Regions from separate parts of the Tatumella ptyseos genome, predicted to be linked through region 1. Evidence: predicted binding sites of a transcription regulator. Region 1 holds the regulator's gene; the other holds the start of a gene.

Region 1 (8,168 bases):
CTAATCATGCTGCACCTCAAGCACCTTCAGCCTTACCTTCTCAAACCAGAACCTCATTAAAGAATGAAAAAGGGGAAGTTTATCGTAGTGAAACCACGCTGCCACAAGAAATGAGTCGTTCGCAAATCAAGCAAGTGGTCAAAGATTTCGAGCAAGCCGCAATCAACGCTCAACAAGCAGGATTTGATCTGCTTGAACTTCATGCAGCGCATGGTTACTTGCTACATACCTTCTTATCACCGGAGTCAAATCAACGGACTGATGAGTACGGCGGAAATCGTGAAAACCGTGCAAGGATCGTTTTCGAGATTATTGAAGCTGTATCACGTGTCTGGGGATCTGAACACATTGGTATACGTCTCTCACCCGTTGGAACCTTCCAAGCATTAGGGAATGGCCCACATGAAGAAGAGGATGCGATTTGGCTAATTGAACAGTTGAATCGTTTTGGCATTGCCTATTTACATCTCTCCGAGCCAGATTGGGCAGGAGGTAACTCTTATACTGCATCCTTTAGGAAGTCGGTACGTGCTGGTTTTAGCCAAACAATCATCGGTGCAGGGGCTTATACCCTAGAAAAAGGTGAAGCACTTCTGACAGAAGGTTTAATCGATGCCGTTGCCTTTGGTCGCGATTTTATTGCCAATCCAGATTTGGTCGAACGTTTTGCGCAAAAGGCACCACTCAATGCGCAACATCCAGAATCCTTTTATGGCGGCGATGAACATGGGTACATTGATTACCCCTTTTTACCTCAAACAAAAAACTGATATCCTATTCCACTGATTACGAGCAATATAACGAGGTTTTATGCGTTTTTTACACACCATGATCCGTGTTGGCAATCTAGACCGTGCGGTTGATTTTTATACCCGTGTACTAGGTATGCGCCTTTTACGAACCAGCGAAAATACTGAGTACCAATATACACTCGCTTTCGTCGGTTACACGGAAGAATCTGAAGGTGCGGTACTGGAGCTCACTTATAACTGGGGCGTAGAAAGCTATGACTTAGGTAAAGGATACGGCCATATCGCGCTAGAAGTCGATTCAGCGGCTGAAACCTGTGAACGTATTCGTCAAGCTGGCGGCAACGTCACTCGCGAAGCCGGACCGGTTAAAGGCGGGAAAACGGTTATCGCTTTCGTTGAAGATCCCGATGGTTATAAAATCGAGTTAATCGAGAAAAAAGACGCAGGTCTTGGATTAAATAACGATTAATCATGGTTAAGGGCTGCACCGCGGCCCTGTTTTTGTCATACTTGCCGACCATTTTCACTGTAATTGAGAAACAGATGTCAGATACTGCTAACCCCCACCTACTCAAACACCGTTTTCGTGGATTTTACCCTGTTGTGATTGACGTCGAAACCGCTGGTTTTAATGCCGAAACAGATGCCTTATTAGAGATTGCGGCGATTACTGTGCGAATGGATGAAGATGGCTGGTTAGTTGAAGATCAAAAAATTCATTTTAATATCACTCCTTTCGAAGGAGCGGTCCTTCATCCCGAAGCATTAGCTTTTACCGGAATAGACCCCAACGATCCTGAGCGAAATGCCGTCAGTGAATACGATGCCCTGCACGCGATATTTAAAATGGTCAGAAAAGGCATGAAAGAGGCAGATTGTTCAAGAGCTATCATTGTGGCGCATAATGCCCATTTTGATCATAGCTTTACGATGGCTGCGGCACAGCGCGCTAGCTTGAAACGTAATCCCTTTCATCCCTTTGCCACCTTCGATACTGCAGCGCTAAGTGGCTTAGTATTAGGTCAAACTGTGCTCGCTAAGGCGTGTATTAGTGCTGGAATGAGTTTTGATAGTGAACAAGCGCACAGTGCTCTTTACGATACTGAACAAACGACTGCGCTTTTTTGTGAACTAGTGAATAGATGGAAACGTCTTGGTGGATGGCCGCTGGCAAGTGAGGCGCAACAAGTGGCGGAAAACGGCCCCGCCACTTAAGCAATAATCTGAAGTTATTCTACTTCGCGATATTTGTCTGCAGTCTCTTTGATAAGAGATTGCAGTTCGCCACGCTGATACATTTCCATAATAATGTCACATCCCCCTACTAATTCACCGTCGACCCACAGTTGTGGGAAAGTCGGCCAATTAGCGTAGGCAGGGAGTTCAGCACGAATATCTGGATTCTGTAGAATATCCACGTAAGCAAAACGTTCACCACACCCTGATAGCGCCTGAACAGCTTGCGCAGAAAAACCACAGCTTGGTAATTTAGGGGACCCTTTCATGTAAAGAAGAATTGGATTTTCAGAGATTTGTGTCTTAATTTTTTCTAAAGTGCTCATTTTGCTTCCTCAACAACAGCTTAATTTCTTACAGTGTACCGCTTATCTTAGCCGGTGTGAAATTCCTTGCTAGTTTAATTAGTTAGTTGCCTCCAGATAAGAATTATCTTATTAGTCGATAAATATGTGACTCAGATCACAATAAAAAAGGTTATTTAACCGCAGTGGGTAAAATTGATACATAAGTAATTATCGCAATCACGCTTAGTAACAGATTTAATTGAATTCTCGCTTAACTTTTTGAAAAGTTCTGGATTAGAATGGCTTATGGGGCTGACAACGTTGTCAGAGGTTATTTTTACTCACTGACTCTTTTTTGAGTACAACACTGACTAAATACTAAATATGCGGCTAATAATTACGCTTTCAATACTTGCATTTATGCAACTTTTTTTTAATGTCGCTGAGGCAGCCCCACAACGACATCTCAATGCCACTGCGCATAAATCAGTCAAGAAAGTCGCGGCAGAAGACACACGCCGAAAGCGCAAACAGGTTAAAACAGCTAGCAAACGGGCCAAACACTCTGAACCCCACAAAGTTAAGCATATTGCTAAGAAAAAGCTTTCTACCCCGCCTAAAACTAAATCTTCAAAACTTGCTCAGTCACGCCTCACTCGCAAAAAATATTACGCAGGTCAAAAAGTACTGGCTCGTCATAACACCCGTATCGCCTCACCCCACTCTGCGGCGATGGTAATGAGTGCTACGCACCACCAGAAATATCAAAAAGCACGTCAGACGGCGATGAATAAGTTGATGAATCAGCTCGGTAAACCTTATCAATGGGGCGGTACTTCTCCGCATACCGGTTTCGACTGTAGCGGTCTAGTCTATTATGCTTATAAGGATTTAGTTAAATTTAAGATTCCACGTACGGCCAACGAAATGTATCACTTACGTGACGCTGCTCCAGTAAAAAGAAATTCACTTCAAAAAGGTGACCTGGTGTTCTTTCGTATCCATCGCCGGGGGGCTGCCGACCATGTTGGAGTATATGTCGGCAACGGTAAGTTTATTCAATCACCTCGTACTGGCAAAGATATCCAAATTACCGATCTCACTGGTGAGTATTGGCAAAAACATTATATTGGCGCTCGACGAGTCATGACGCCGAACTCGGTTCGATAGCCATAAATTGCTTACCAACGAATCCCCGCTCTGTCGGGGATTTTTTATTACCGACTAAAAACACTTTCCAAGGTAACGATTTGTAAACGATTTAGCTGCGTTGCGCAAAAAGCTCGTTTTACCCCTTTTAGCCTGCTAGAATCCACCCCCTTAATTTTAAGTTGCGCAAACGCAAACGCTTTCCTAGGAGATTCCCCTCATGGCAACGATAAAAGATGTGGCAAAACTCGCCGGGGTTTCCACCACCACTGTTTCTCATGTTATTAATAAAACCCGTTTCGTTGCCGAACAAACACAGCAAACAGTTTGGGAGGCCATTAATGCCCTTCACTATTCGCCCAGTGCTGTTGCACGTAGTTTAAAGGTCAATACCACCAAGACTATTGGTTTATTATCGACGTCAGTAGAAGCCCCATATTGGGCAGAGATCATTGAAGCGATTGAAAAAAAATGTTTTCAACATGGTTACACACTATTATTGGCTAATGCCCATACTGACTTTGAAAAACAACGGGCCTATCTCTCGATGATGGCGCAAAAACGTGTCGATGGTTTAATGGTGATGTGTGCCGAGTATCCTGATTCTCTGTTGAAAATGCTTGAAGAGCATAGCCAATTACCGATGGTGGTGATGGATTGGGGAAGTTCTCACGCCAATTTTACCGATACTGTTGAAGATAATGCTTTTGCGGGAGGACATTTAGCCGCCCGTTACCTATTGGATCGTGGCCATCGAGATATCGGCTGTATCCCTGGTCAGATGGAGCGCCACACAGGTGGGGGGCGTTTAGCAGGCTTTATTAAGGCGCTAAATGATGAAGGCATTATCCCTCGCGAGGAGTGGATTGTACAAGGGGACTTCGAATCAGAATCGGGTTATCTGGCCATGCAGCAGATCCTTTCACAGAAAAAACGCCCCACTGCCGTGTTCTGTGGTGGTGACGTAATGGCTATGGGGGCTATTTGCGCCGCCAATGAGCAGGGATTGAATGTGCCTCAAGATATTTCGATCATTGGTTATGATAACATCCGTAATTCGCGTTATTTTAGCCCCGCCCTAACGACCATTCATCAACCTAAAATTGAATTAGGCGAAAAAGCGCTTGAGATGCTACTCGATCGTATTGTCAATAAACGCGATGAGGCGCAACGTCTTGAAATTCATCCTCAACTGGTTGAACGGCGTTCTGTTATTGATGGCCCTTACAGGGATTATCGCCGTTAATCCTTCGCCTCTAGCCACTCTTGATTGAGAGTGGCTGTATTCCCCAGATAATCCAATATCCATTGTAACACTGGTGAAAAACTATTCTCTCGCCAACTCAAGTAACAAGGGCTATCTGGATAGCTAATCGGTAATTCGACAAGTGTCCCCTGCTTAAGGTAAAGCGTTGCAATGTGCGACGGCACCATCGCAACACATAGACCATTTTGTACACAGCGTATTCCTACCGACCAATTCGGTACAACTAGACGGCGTTGATTATCCAATGTCCAAGTATCACGACGTGGGAGAACCCTTGAGGTGTCTTCAATGACTAAGGAAGGCCATACTCGTAAGTCTTCTTCCCTAATGAATGTTTCTCCCCGCAAAGGATGATCGTGAGCCACGACACAACGCCAAGAGAGTTTACCCATATCGCGAACACTGAAGCGCCCAGATACTGGGACAGCTTGCGTTGCGCCGATCGCCATATCAACCCGTCCGTCCGCTAACGCATCCCACACGCCATTGAAAACTTCATCATTAATATGAAGCTCAACATCTGGAAAATGACGATAGAAATCCAAGACGAGCTGTTCGACTCGAGTCTGTTTCACAATCCTATCAATGGCTACAGAGAAACGGCCCCTCCAACCATTGGCAAGTTGCTGACATTGTTGACGAGTGCCATTCATTTTTTTGATAACACTGCGCGCTTCAGCGAGAAAGTGCTCACCAGAGGGAGTTAATACCACATCACGATGGCGCCGCTCAAATACATCGACAGCTAACCACTCTTCTACTTGTTTTACTGAATAACTGATCGCAGAAGGAACTCTATGTAGTTCCTGAGCCGCACCCGAAAAACTTCCATTGCGCGCCACACTATCAATTACCATTAAGGTATATTCTGACCACATAGTTGCTTTCAATTATTTTGAAGGATGTTGGCAAATATTACCGTTTTACAAACAAGTCTGCATCCTTTTACACTCCTCGGATTATTTTGACTAGGACGCTCCATGCAACATCCAAAACTCTTTTTTATTTATCTCGCTTTACTGAGTATGCTCGGCTTTTTGGCAACCGATATGTATCTTCCTGCATTTACCGCGATGCAAGACTATCTGGTGACAAGTGCGAATATGGTCAGCGCCAGCTTAAGTTTGTTCTTGGCAGGATTCTGTTGTGCGCAATTATTTTGGGGGCCGTTATCAGATAAAATTGGCCGCCGAACTGTACTGCTCTATGGTCTGTCGATATTCACCCTAAGTTGCCTAGCGGTAGTATGGGTGAAAGATGCTCGCCTATTATTGGCGTTAAGATTTCTCCAAGCTTGTGGCGTTTGTGCAGCAGCGGTGTGCTGGCAGTCTTTGGTGCTTGATCATTTCCCTAAAGAGAAGGCGCATAAAATGTTCGCGTCGATCATGCCGCTGGTGGCCCTCTCACCAGCTCTTGCTCCACTGATTGGTGCTTGGCTACTTACCCATTTTGATTGGCAAGCAATCTTCACAACATTAACTTTAATTAGCGGTGTGCTATTAGGACTAACCCTCTACTTACTGCCCTCCACTACTCGATCCACGGCAGTTGACGTTGAGTCCTTATCTTATAAGACCCTCCTTCTACAGCCACAATTTACAGGGAACATTGTTATCTATGCAGCGTGTTCGGCAAGCTTTTTCGCCTGGTTAACCGGATCGCCTTTTATTATGGGACAATTGGGCCTAAGCCCGAGTGAAATTGGACTTAGCTATATTCCACAAACTGTCACCTTTTTGATTGGTGGGTTTGGTTGCCGTGCATTACTTAACCGTTATCAAGGTGAACAACTCTTACCTTGGCTTCTATTGGCGTACTTGATCAGTATTTTAGGATTACTTATCGTCGGTTTATGGCTAACACCTACTCTTTTTAGCTTACTCGTACCCTTCTGCATAATGGCGATGGCCAACGGCGCCATTTATCCGATAGTGGTATCGAAAGCGTTAAAGGCTTTTCCTGAGCACAGCGGCAAAGCCGCTTCAGTACAAAACTTTACGCAACTCGGGTTATGCTTTTTATACAGCCTTTGGGTTTCTTCACAGATCGAAGAAGTGGTTACGGTTACGGTAATTGCCATGGCATCCACTGTAATTTTGGCACTGTGTGGTTTTTTCTACCAGTCATCCGCTGATAACTCCCCCCGCTAACCCATTTCTACTTAGTTATTTATTCGCTATTGAACTCCACCGAAGTCGGTCCTATACTGATTTTGGTGGTTGTTGTCCTACAAAACTTTACTCAATCACCTCATAAAAATAATTAGTAGTCACTGATGAATAGCTGTTTACCTTTCTCCAGAAAGTCATGCAACCGCTTCCAAGCGTGGTGTGTTATTTGAACAGGTGATATACGCATATGTCTACGTCATGTATTGAAAAAGTTACTTTCAAAGAAGATCATTGGTTTCGTATTGCACAGGAGCTACTCGACAGTGCAGATATTCAAATTAACGGCTCACGACCGGGTGATATTCGTGTCGTCAATCAACAATTTTTTAAACGTGTTTTACAAGAAGGTTCTTTAGGTTTAGGTGAAAGTTATATGGATGGTTGGTGGGAATGCGACCGCCTAGATATATTTTTCACGAAGGTTTTACGCCACAAATTAGATCATCAACTCCCGCATCATTTTAAAGATACTTTACGTATTGCTACCGCGCGACTCACTAATCTCCAATCCAGGAAACGGGCTTGGATCGTTGGGAAAGAACATTACGATTTAGGAAATGACCTTTTCTCATTAATGCTCGACCCCTATATGCAATATTCTTGTGGCTATTGGTCGTCAGCATCTGATCTTGATGCTGCTCAAGAAGCTAAGTTGGATCTCATTTGCCGTAAATTACAACTGCAACCGGGGATGACTTTATTAGATATTGGTTGTGGTTGGGGCGGGCTTTCAGAATATGCCGCTAAACATTATCAAGTTAAGGTCAAAGGCGTGACGATTTCTGCTGAGCAACAAAAAATGGCTCAACAGCGCTGTACTGGACTAGATGTTGAAATTTTGCTGCAGGATTATCGTGATCTCAACGAGCAATTTGACCGTATCGTCTCTGTAGGGATGTTCGAGCATGTAGGTCCCAAAAATTATGCAACCTACTTCGATGTGGCGGCGAGAAATCTCAAACCAGATGGTATCTTTGTATTACATACTATCGGTTCAAATCGTACTGATCTTCATGTCGACCCGTGGATTGATAAATATATTTTCCCTAATGGTTGCCTACCCTCGGTTAACCATATTGCACAATACAGTGAACCGCACTTTGTCATGGAAGATTGGCATAACTTCGGCCCCGACTATGACAAAACGTTAATGGCATGGTATGAGCGCTTTCTGACGGCATGGCCTGAATTATCTCAACGTTACGATCCCCGTTTTAAACGTATGTTTTCCTATTACTTGAATGCCTGTGCGGGTGCGTTTCGTTCACGTGATATCCAACTCTGGCAAGTGGTATTCAGTCGCGGG
Region 2 (8,168 bases), 370 kb from region 1:
ATTTTTCATTAGCCCGTCTTAAGCATTATACCGGCACGCCCCCGGAAACTGTTCAGCCCTATATCCTATTTACTAATTACACCCGTTATGTCGATGAGTTTATTCGCTGGGGAAAAGAGCAAGTTGCCGATCCAAATTCTCCCTATATCGCCTTAGTGTGTGCGGGCGGAGACGTATTAGATGCCAGTAATGTTGACCAAGAGTTAAGCCAAGACGCGTGGAAAAAACATCAAATGCCCGCTTGGCATTTGGTGACAGAGGATAATCAAGGGATCTCCTTAATCAATATTGGTGTGGGCCCATCCAATGCGAAAACGATCTGTGATCACCTGGCTGTGCTACGGCCTCATGCATGGCTAATGATTGGTCACTGCGGCGGATTACGAGAGAGCCAGAGAATTGGCGATTATGTGCTGGCTCACGCCTATCTACGCGACGATCATGTGTTAGATAGCGTGTTACCCGCGGATATTCCCGTACCCAGTATCGCTGAAGTGCAACGCGCGCTCTACGATGCAACCCGACATCTTTCGGGCGAGACTGACAGCACCAGTATTAAGCAACGATTACGTACCGGAACGGTAGTGACCACCGATGACCGAAACTGGGAGCTACGGTATGCCGCGTCGGCCCTGCGATTTAACCTAAGCCGTGCGATTGCCGTGGATATGGAGAGCGCGACCATCGCAGCACAAGGCTATCGCTTCCGTGTTCCTTATGGCACGTTGCTTTGTGTTTCTGATAAACCTTTACATGGTGAGATTAAGTTGCCGGGTCAAGCCAACCGTTTCTATGATGGAGCCATTTCTGAGCATCTACAAATTGGGATTTGTGCGGTCGACCTACTAAGAGCGGAGGGAGATAAACTGCATTCTCGCAAGTTACGCACCTTCGTAGAACCCCCCTTCCGTTAAAAAAAAAGCGTTAGGTTTTTGGCCTAACGCTTTTATCTTTCTAGGTTGTCAGCCAACCCAATTTAATCACGAACAGCACGGTTAAGACGATTAAGGCTGGGTTGAGCTCTTTATATTTACCGGTACAGAGCTTAATCACCGTCCAACTGATAAAACCGAATGCAATACCATTAGCAATCGAGTAGGTCAAAGGCATCGCTAAAGCGGTAATGGTGACCGGTGCCGCGGTAGAGATATCCTTCCAATCGATTTCCGCTAAACCAGAGGCCATCAGGACCGCAACGAAGAGTAATGCAGGCGCGGTAGCATAAACCGGCACACTACCGGCTAACGGAGAGAAAAAGAGCGAAAGTAAGAACAAGATACCGACGACGATTGCGGTCAGTCCCGTACGCCCGCCAACGGCTGCACCCGCACTAGACTCGACAAAACTGGTGGTGGTTGAGGTGCCGAGTAGTGAACCGAACAGCGCCGCGATACTGTCAGAGAGCAGCGCACGTCCCATAGAAGGAATATTCCCCTGCTCATCGGTCAATCCTGCTTTACGTGTCACACCAATTAGCGTTCCCGAGTTATCGAACACATCGACAAACAAGAAGGCAAAAATCACGCTGACCAGCCCAACATTGAAGGCCCCTGCAATATCTAACTGTAAGAAGGTCGGTGCAAGCGAAGGCGGTGAAGAGATCACACCACCAAAAGGGGATAGACCCGTTAAAATGGAAATCGCAGTGATGACCAGAATACCAATTAAGATGGCGCCAGTAACGCGACGTGCTTCGAGGATAACGATCAGGAAAAATCCAGCAATCGCTAACAGAGGACCCGGTTTAGTCAAGTCACCCATGCCCACCAAGGTTGCAGGGTTATCGACGACGATACCCGCACCTTCAAGTGCCACAATGGCCAAAAACAGTCCAATTCCGGCAGCGATCGCAGAGCGCAGTGCAAGGGGGATACTACGGATGATCCACTCTCGAATTTTGAAAATCGAAAGGCAGAAAAACAGTACTGCCGAAATGAAAACGGCGCCTAAAGCGACTTGCCAGTGATAGCCCATATGCAGCACAACAGTATAAGTGAAGAAGGCGTTCAGCCCCATTCCTGGTGCGAGAGCAATAGGTAAATTGGCAATCATTCCCATCAATACTGAGCCAATTGCGGCGGCAAGGCAGGTCGCAACAAAGACAGCCCCCTTATCCATGCCGGTTTGTCCCAATATCGAAGGGTTAACGAACAGAATATAGGCCATTGCCAAAAAGGTCGTAATGCCTGCAATGACTTCAGTTTTAACGTTGGTGTTGTTTGCCTTTAATTTAAAGAGCTTTTCGAGCATGTTATTTTCTCAAATTATCGTCATTTATACACAATACTCTGCCAATGCTGGCATTCATCGCGTGCTCAAGGTGTTGGAACGCTTCATACGTAAACGTTTTCGTTCCGGCGAAGGATCCTAAAGGGGGGAAGCCGCCTGAGCAATAGTTTTTTATCACTTTGTCCAAGAAAGTTGCCGGCGGCTAGCCTACTAAGCGATGGATTAGGCCGTTTGCGTCATCAAGGGTGTAGAGGATACAGCCACTCGAGCAAACTCACACTGTTTCAAAATTGACTTGGCATGGTGATAGAGGACCTGACCCGCGTCGGTAGGTGTGACACCTCGCTTAGTGCGAATAAGGAGTTGTTGGTTAAACTCACCTTCTAAGGTGGCCAATTGCTGACTCAGTGCTGGCTGGGCAATATGCAGGACTTCACTTGCACGAGTAAGGCTTCCTGTATCGACAATTTTTACGAAATATTTTAAGCGTCTTAGATTCATGATTCACTCCTACCTAGGATAAGTGGCGTCAGACTCGCCGCAAGTGAATCAAGTAAGCAATTATCAGGCCAATTTCCTTAAGTACCCTATTCCCTACTTTTTTTTCTTATAGGTCTTTCTCTTTTCCCCTACTTTGCACCCTTATAAAGCAAAGACTGATCTTTTAGTGCAGCCTTTATTGTTCACAGTCTACCCAGCTTGGTCACTAAGCCAGCAAACGCAGATCGGAAAGGAAAAAGAGCTTTGACAAGCGCTGAGCACAACACTATTATCTGCCCCGTCTTCAGGACAATTCCTCTGTAGTTCAGTCGGTAGAACGGCGGACTGTTAATCCGTATGTCACTGGTTCGAGTCCAGTCAGAGGAGCCAAATTTAAAAATCCCGCTATCGCAAGATAGCGGGATTTTTGCTTTCATGCCGGTTTGCGAATCTTAATATGTCCCAGATTCATTGGGTTAGCGTGAAAGTCTTCCCGATGCATTTTCAGTTTACCCTCTGCACCGGCAGAATTTAGTGGTCAGATTTGGGGTCTTTCCGGTTCGATAATGGAGTGACCCGCCTATGTCTCTTAACGACTCAAAAATCCGCAACTTAACACCACCTGTTCCCCCCATAAAATTATCCGATTCACACGGCCTGAATCTTCACGGTAAACCTACTGGTTCAGATAATGCTGCCAACCTGTTGATGACCATTTGAATCTGCAGTCATTCAATCCTTGTAACACCAAGTGATCTTGTTATCAGTGAAAATATGGAATCAACAAGTTGGTATCATTATCCCCAATTCCAATCTAGTCGATGTAGTTCGACACCTAAGCGTTATGCGAGGATTGATACACATCCTCGTTAATAACTCATATTTATCGTTGCTTCATCACCTTCCAGAGAAAGAAGCGACACTTGGCCATCTCGTTGATTACCCAGATTATGGAATACGAATCAGAGCTTGCCGTGGGAAAAATATTATCGACCACTACGATGATATTCCCTACGACACCCTTAAATTAAGTCGTAATTGGAAGCATAATAGCCGTAGAAAGAAGTAATTTTACCGTTAATGTTAAGCCCTTAATTAAGAGGGTATTACCAAGAAAATAGAGGGTAGATGATGAGAACAATCACCCTACGCGAACAATATTTAACTAAAGGGGACGTTAGTGAGAGGACGGCTACACATATCATGACTGACGTGCGGGGCCTTGAAACGCTGTGCGGAGTTAGTTTTGCTAAACTACATAATGATAATAATGAGATCGTTGTATTGGTTCGGGGCAGCTTCTAATGACTTGCGCAGCCTGTCGCTTGATCTGGCATGATGCATATCACTTCAAGCAGACTGATTTTGATATAAGTCCTGAGAAAGGGAGATTTGAAGAAACCCCTCTCTCTGAGATCACCCTAGGGAAAGAGGCCGAGACAGAATAGGACCATATAACCGGCTAAACCTATACCTGACCTTCCCCTTTGTAAAAACTGCCCGTTAAGGACAATGCTGGCGGCTGTAGAGGCACTAACGACCCTATTAGGTATATGATGATGAAAATTAAAGGCATCCCTTACTCAGAATTTAAAGCCAGAGCATTAATGGAGAAGTTAGTGTGGCGAAATTATCAGCGTGAGCGCAGATCTGAAGCCATGAAATCGGTTATTAACGCCATGGCATACATAGGTATCGCAGCGCTTATGAAATATATCTTTGTTGGGTAGATTAAAAAGGTAACACCTTAACCCTATGATACAGTAGGATATATTATAAATACTGATACTGCTGAGTCGTTAAATAACTCAACAGACTAGAATATAGAGGGAAAAATGCTCACGAAAACAGCTACCATTTTATTCACATTAGTATTGGTTCTGTGCGTTTGTAACTCATTATTAGGAACGTACAATTTTTTCCTAGATACAAGTAAAACTACTACGCTCAGCGTATTACACTACTACACACCAACTTTAGTTGTGGGTGTCTTCTACTACTTTTCCGTATTGAGAAGAAAACGTACTTTATCATAAGTAAGTCCTCTCAATACTCTATTCTTGAGGGCTGACATCTTTCTAGGAAACTCGTCTCGATATCGCTACCCACCGTCTTTATGCCTGGATAGAGAAATACGAGCAGGCCTCTTCCACCAACAAAGAGCAGTCAGATGCTCAGGCCGATATCCGTCGACTCCAGCAGGAGTTAAAGCGGATTACTGACGAACGGGACCTATTAAAAAAAAGCCGCTGCGTATCTCGCAAAGCTGTCCGACTGCGGAACGCTTTTATCCGTGACAACTCCTGGTGTTGGACTGTTCGTCTCCTCTGTCAGGAGCTGAATATTCATCCGAGTGGGTGACACACTTCGGTTCAGCAGCCATATTTGCCACGGCACCAGACGGATTTCAGACTGACAGGACAAATCAAAAAACTCTGGCTGGCGTCCGGTTACGTTTATGGCTACCCTAAGATCCATCTCGACCTGAGATATGCTGCCTTAGGGTTAGGTTATGACGTTCAATACGCTAAGTAAAACGCTTACTATTAGACTGTATTTCTCTCTTCAGTCTTTTCACGTAAGTGGGTTAACCGTCTGTCGCCCAGACCACAACAGCGGACTCAGAGAGTAGCGCCAACAAAGGTTCCAGTGTATCTAGATTTTTTTCTCCGAATGCTTGTCAATCAGCGAGTTAATGGCTGAGGCGATCCCCGTCAGAGGAACCAAACTCTCCATTTCATACTCGAAAAATGTATTATCAATCCCTTCCTCGAACCTAAAATTAACTCTTTAAGCCTGTTTGTTTAAGGGTGGACTTTATCAAGCTTCCCCTCCTCTTCGGCAATCCCTATCAATCAGCAAAGTCATTAATCTCTCGTATTCGGTAAATCTTCAACTTGATAGTCATTTCCCCCTGATTACGTCACTCTTTACTCTCTAAGTGGTATTGTGCTTAGGCTCAGTTATCCAGTATCGAAATACCCAGCCTTCTCAACAAAATACAGAATAGGTGACCAGTGAGTCCAACAACCCATGAAGAGGTTTTTGAGTTCTCAAACCGAGTCGCAGCTTACAGCTAATAACCTTATCGAAGTTTCAATGCGCCCAACACAACGATTAGTAATGAAATCGCGATAAAAATAAATGCCGCCGCTAAACTGCTTAAATGGGCGATAAAGCCAATTACGGCAGGGCCCATAAGAATACCGAGATAACCGACTGTTGAGACAAAGGCAACAGACATATTCGAAGGCATTATTTTTTCTAATCCCGCAAGGGTTGTGACGACCGGCGCCACATTGGCAGCACCAATACCCACCAGAATAAAGGCAGCAAGCGAGGTTTCCCACCCAGGCAATAAAACGGCTAAGGTGTAGCCGCTCATCGCACAAATACCACTCAAGATAAGTAATTTTCTACGCCCCACTGCACTAATCAGTCTATCCCCCATTAGCCGCATAATGGCCATCGCAACCGCGAAAGTGGCATACCCCCATCCAGCATGGTCGAGAGAGAGCCCCCGCTCGGAAGTCAGCCAGATACCGCTCCAATCAAGCATCGCCCCCTCAGCAAGAAAGCATGTCATGCACATTAATGCCATAAGCAGTAATCGTGGATGCAGTCTGAAACGGCTCTGTTCTGCTTCGGCATGTGTTGCGAAAGGCAGTAGATGCTTACCTACCATAAACATGACCAAAACAATCACGGATAACGCGGCGATAGACATCATCATGGGTGACAGTCCACTACTGAGGGCAATACTCCCGCCTGCCGCACCCACTATGCCCCCTATGCTAAATAGCCCATGGAACCCGGACATCAGTGGCTTAGTGGAGGTTTGCTCAATCAGCGCTCCTTGAATATTGACGGTCACATCGGTTAACCCTACCCCCGCCCCAAAGAGGGCGAGACTCAGGATCATAACCCCTATCGATTCGGCTGTCGCGAGGAAGGGGAAAGCAAAACAGACCATCAATGAGCCCGCAATGATCACCGCACGACAGCCAAAGCGCCCGGCGAGCCGACCCGAAAATAACATACTGATCAGTGAGCCACTGCCAAGACACAATAAAAGCAGACCGAGTGAACCGGAATCCAGCTGTAAACGGTGTTGTGCATAGGGTACCAATGGAGCCCAAGCTCCCATGGCGAAGCCCGCCACAAAGAAAGCGGCTCGTGTAGAACTTCTTCTGGAAGAGGTGTTAATTGCGTGAGGTGCAACAGTTGTAGGCATCGATCCTCAGTGGGTGTAAGCAGTAGATGGTATCGATAGTATAAGTAGAAGAGCACTAAAAACCCAATTCCCGAACGTTAACGGGCTCTTCACTGTCAACATCGGATAAGTTATTCAGCACCGTGCAGCGTTCTATAACCTTTTAGTAAAAGATGAGTTGATTTTGAACCCGATGACCTGTGTAAAAGAGGACTCGTGAAGATGGCAACGATAGGCTCACCATGGTTAATTCCCGCCAAAAATAGCTCACCGCCTTAAGCGGCCTCTAGACGAATGTATAATCGTATTTCTCTGCCTGACTCCCTTGGGTAACGATTGTATCCCTCTGTATTCCAAACATCTGTATCTGTCACCAACATATCGAGATGCGTATCATCATTACAATATAGTTTACTTACTCACTTGAGAAGAGGTTGGTTATGCAAGCGTTAGCGGTTAATTTTAAGCAGGTCGATGTATTCACGTCTACACCCTTCAAAGGTAACCCCGTGGCAGTCATCCTGGATGCTCGTGGTTTATCAACGGCTCAGATGCAAGCCATTGCTAACTGGACTAATCTATCAGAAACCACCTTTGTTCTCCCCGCTGAAAACAGTGAAGCTGACTACCGTGTAAGAATTTTCACCCCTAAAAGTGAACTCCCTTTTGCGGGTCACCCAACCATTGGCACCGCCTGGGCGTTACTGGAAGCGGGGAGAGTCGTGCCCCATGAAGGTCATCTTATCCAAGAATGCGGTGCTGGACTGGTTAGACTGACCCTTACCCTAGGTCATAACGGGGAGACCTCGATCGCCTTCGATCTACCCAAGCCTCACATCACTGAACTGAGTCCTGAACAAATAGATGCAATTGAGGAAATGATTGGTTGCAAGATCAGTCGCTCCCTCTGCCCCGCTTTGGTCGACGTCGGCGCTAAATGGATAGTTGCTCAGTTATCTGACGCCTCATCCGTACTCAATGTCACGCCTGATTACGCACGATTGCGTCAGCATGACCTCGCCATGGCGATTACGGGGATATGCCTTTACGGTGATTATCCTCAACAAGAAGAAATGACGATTGAAGTTCGCTCTTTTGCCCCCGCCTGTGGCGTTAACGAAGATCCGGTTTGTGGCAGCGGAAACGGCAGTGTAGCCGCCTTTATTCGTTATCACGGCAAAGAGCTGTCAATGCCTCTTCAGGTAAAGGCTTCTCAAGGACAAGCCTTGGGTCGAGAGGGTAAGGT

Evidence for each region. The regulator PurR, encoded in region 1, represses purine synthesis genes. The targets are predictions, from matches to a motif close to CANGCAAACGTTTGCNTG.
Region 2: QJR74_RS08735 (NCS2 family permease) is a predicted target of PurR. The motif match lies at 2,337-2,354, and genes of this name have one in related genera.

Annotation. Positions count from the first base shown of each region.
Region 1 covers NZ_CP130649.1:1,476,077-1,484,244, reverse strand. Annotated here, with positions in the region: gene nemA (N-ethylmaleimide reductase) at 1-770, shown strand, start outside; gene gloA (lactoylglutathione lyase) at 811-1,221, shown strand; gene rnt (ribonuclease T) at 1,296-1,967, shown strand; gene QJR74_RS06975 (Grx4 family monothiol glutaredoxin) at 1,982-2,314, opposite strand; gene QJR74_RS06970 (C40 family peptidase) at 2,660-3,445, shown strand; gene purR (HTH-type transcriptional repressor PurR) at 3,645-4,670, shown strand; gene punR (DNA-binding transcriptional activator PunR) at 4,667-5,569, opposite strand; gene punC (purine nucleoside transporter PunC) at 5,672-6,841, shown strand; gene cfa (cyclopropane fatty acyl phospholipid synthase) at 7,050-8,168, shown strand, end outside.
Region 2 covers NZ_CP130649.1:1,842,186-1,850,353, forward strand. Annotated here, with positions in the region: gene QJR74_RS08730 (AMP nucleosidase) at 1-914, shown strand, start outside; gene QJR74_RS08735 (NCS2 family permease) at 955-2,250, opposite strand; partial or broken gene QJR74_RS08740 (LysR family transcriptional regulator) at 2,485-2,730, opposite strand; tRNA gene QJR74_RS08745 (tRNA-Asn) at 3,024-3,099, shown strand; partial or broken gene QJR74_RS08750 (IS3 family transposase) at 4,795-5,199, shown strand; partial or broken gene QJR74_RS08755 (IS1 family transposase) at 5,240-5,383, opposite strand; gene QJR74_RS08760 (MFS transporter) at 5,795-6,943, opposite strand; gene QJR74_RS08765 (PhzF family phenazine biosynthesis protein) at 7,363-8,168, shown strand, end outside.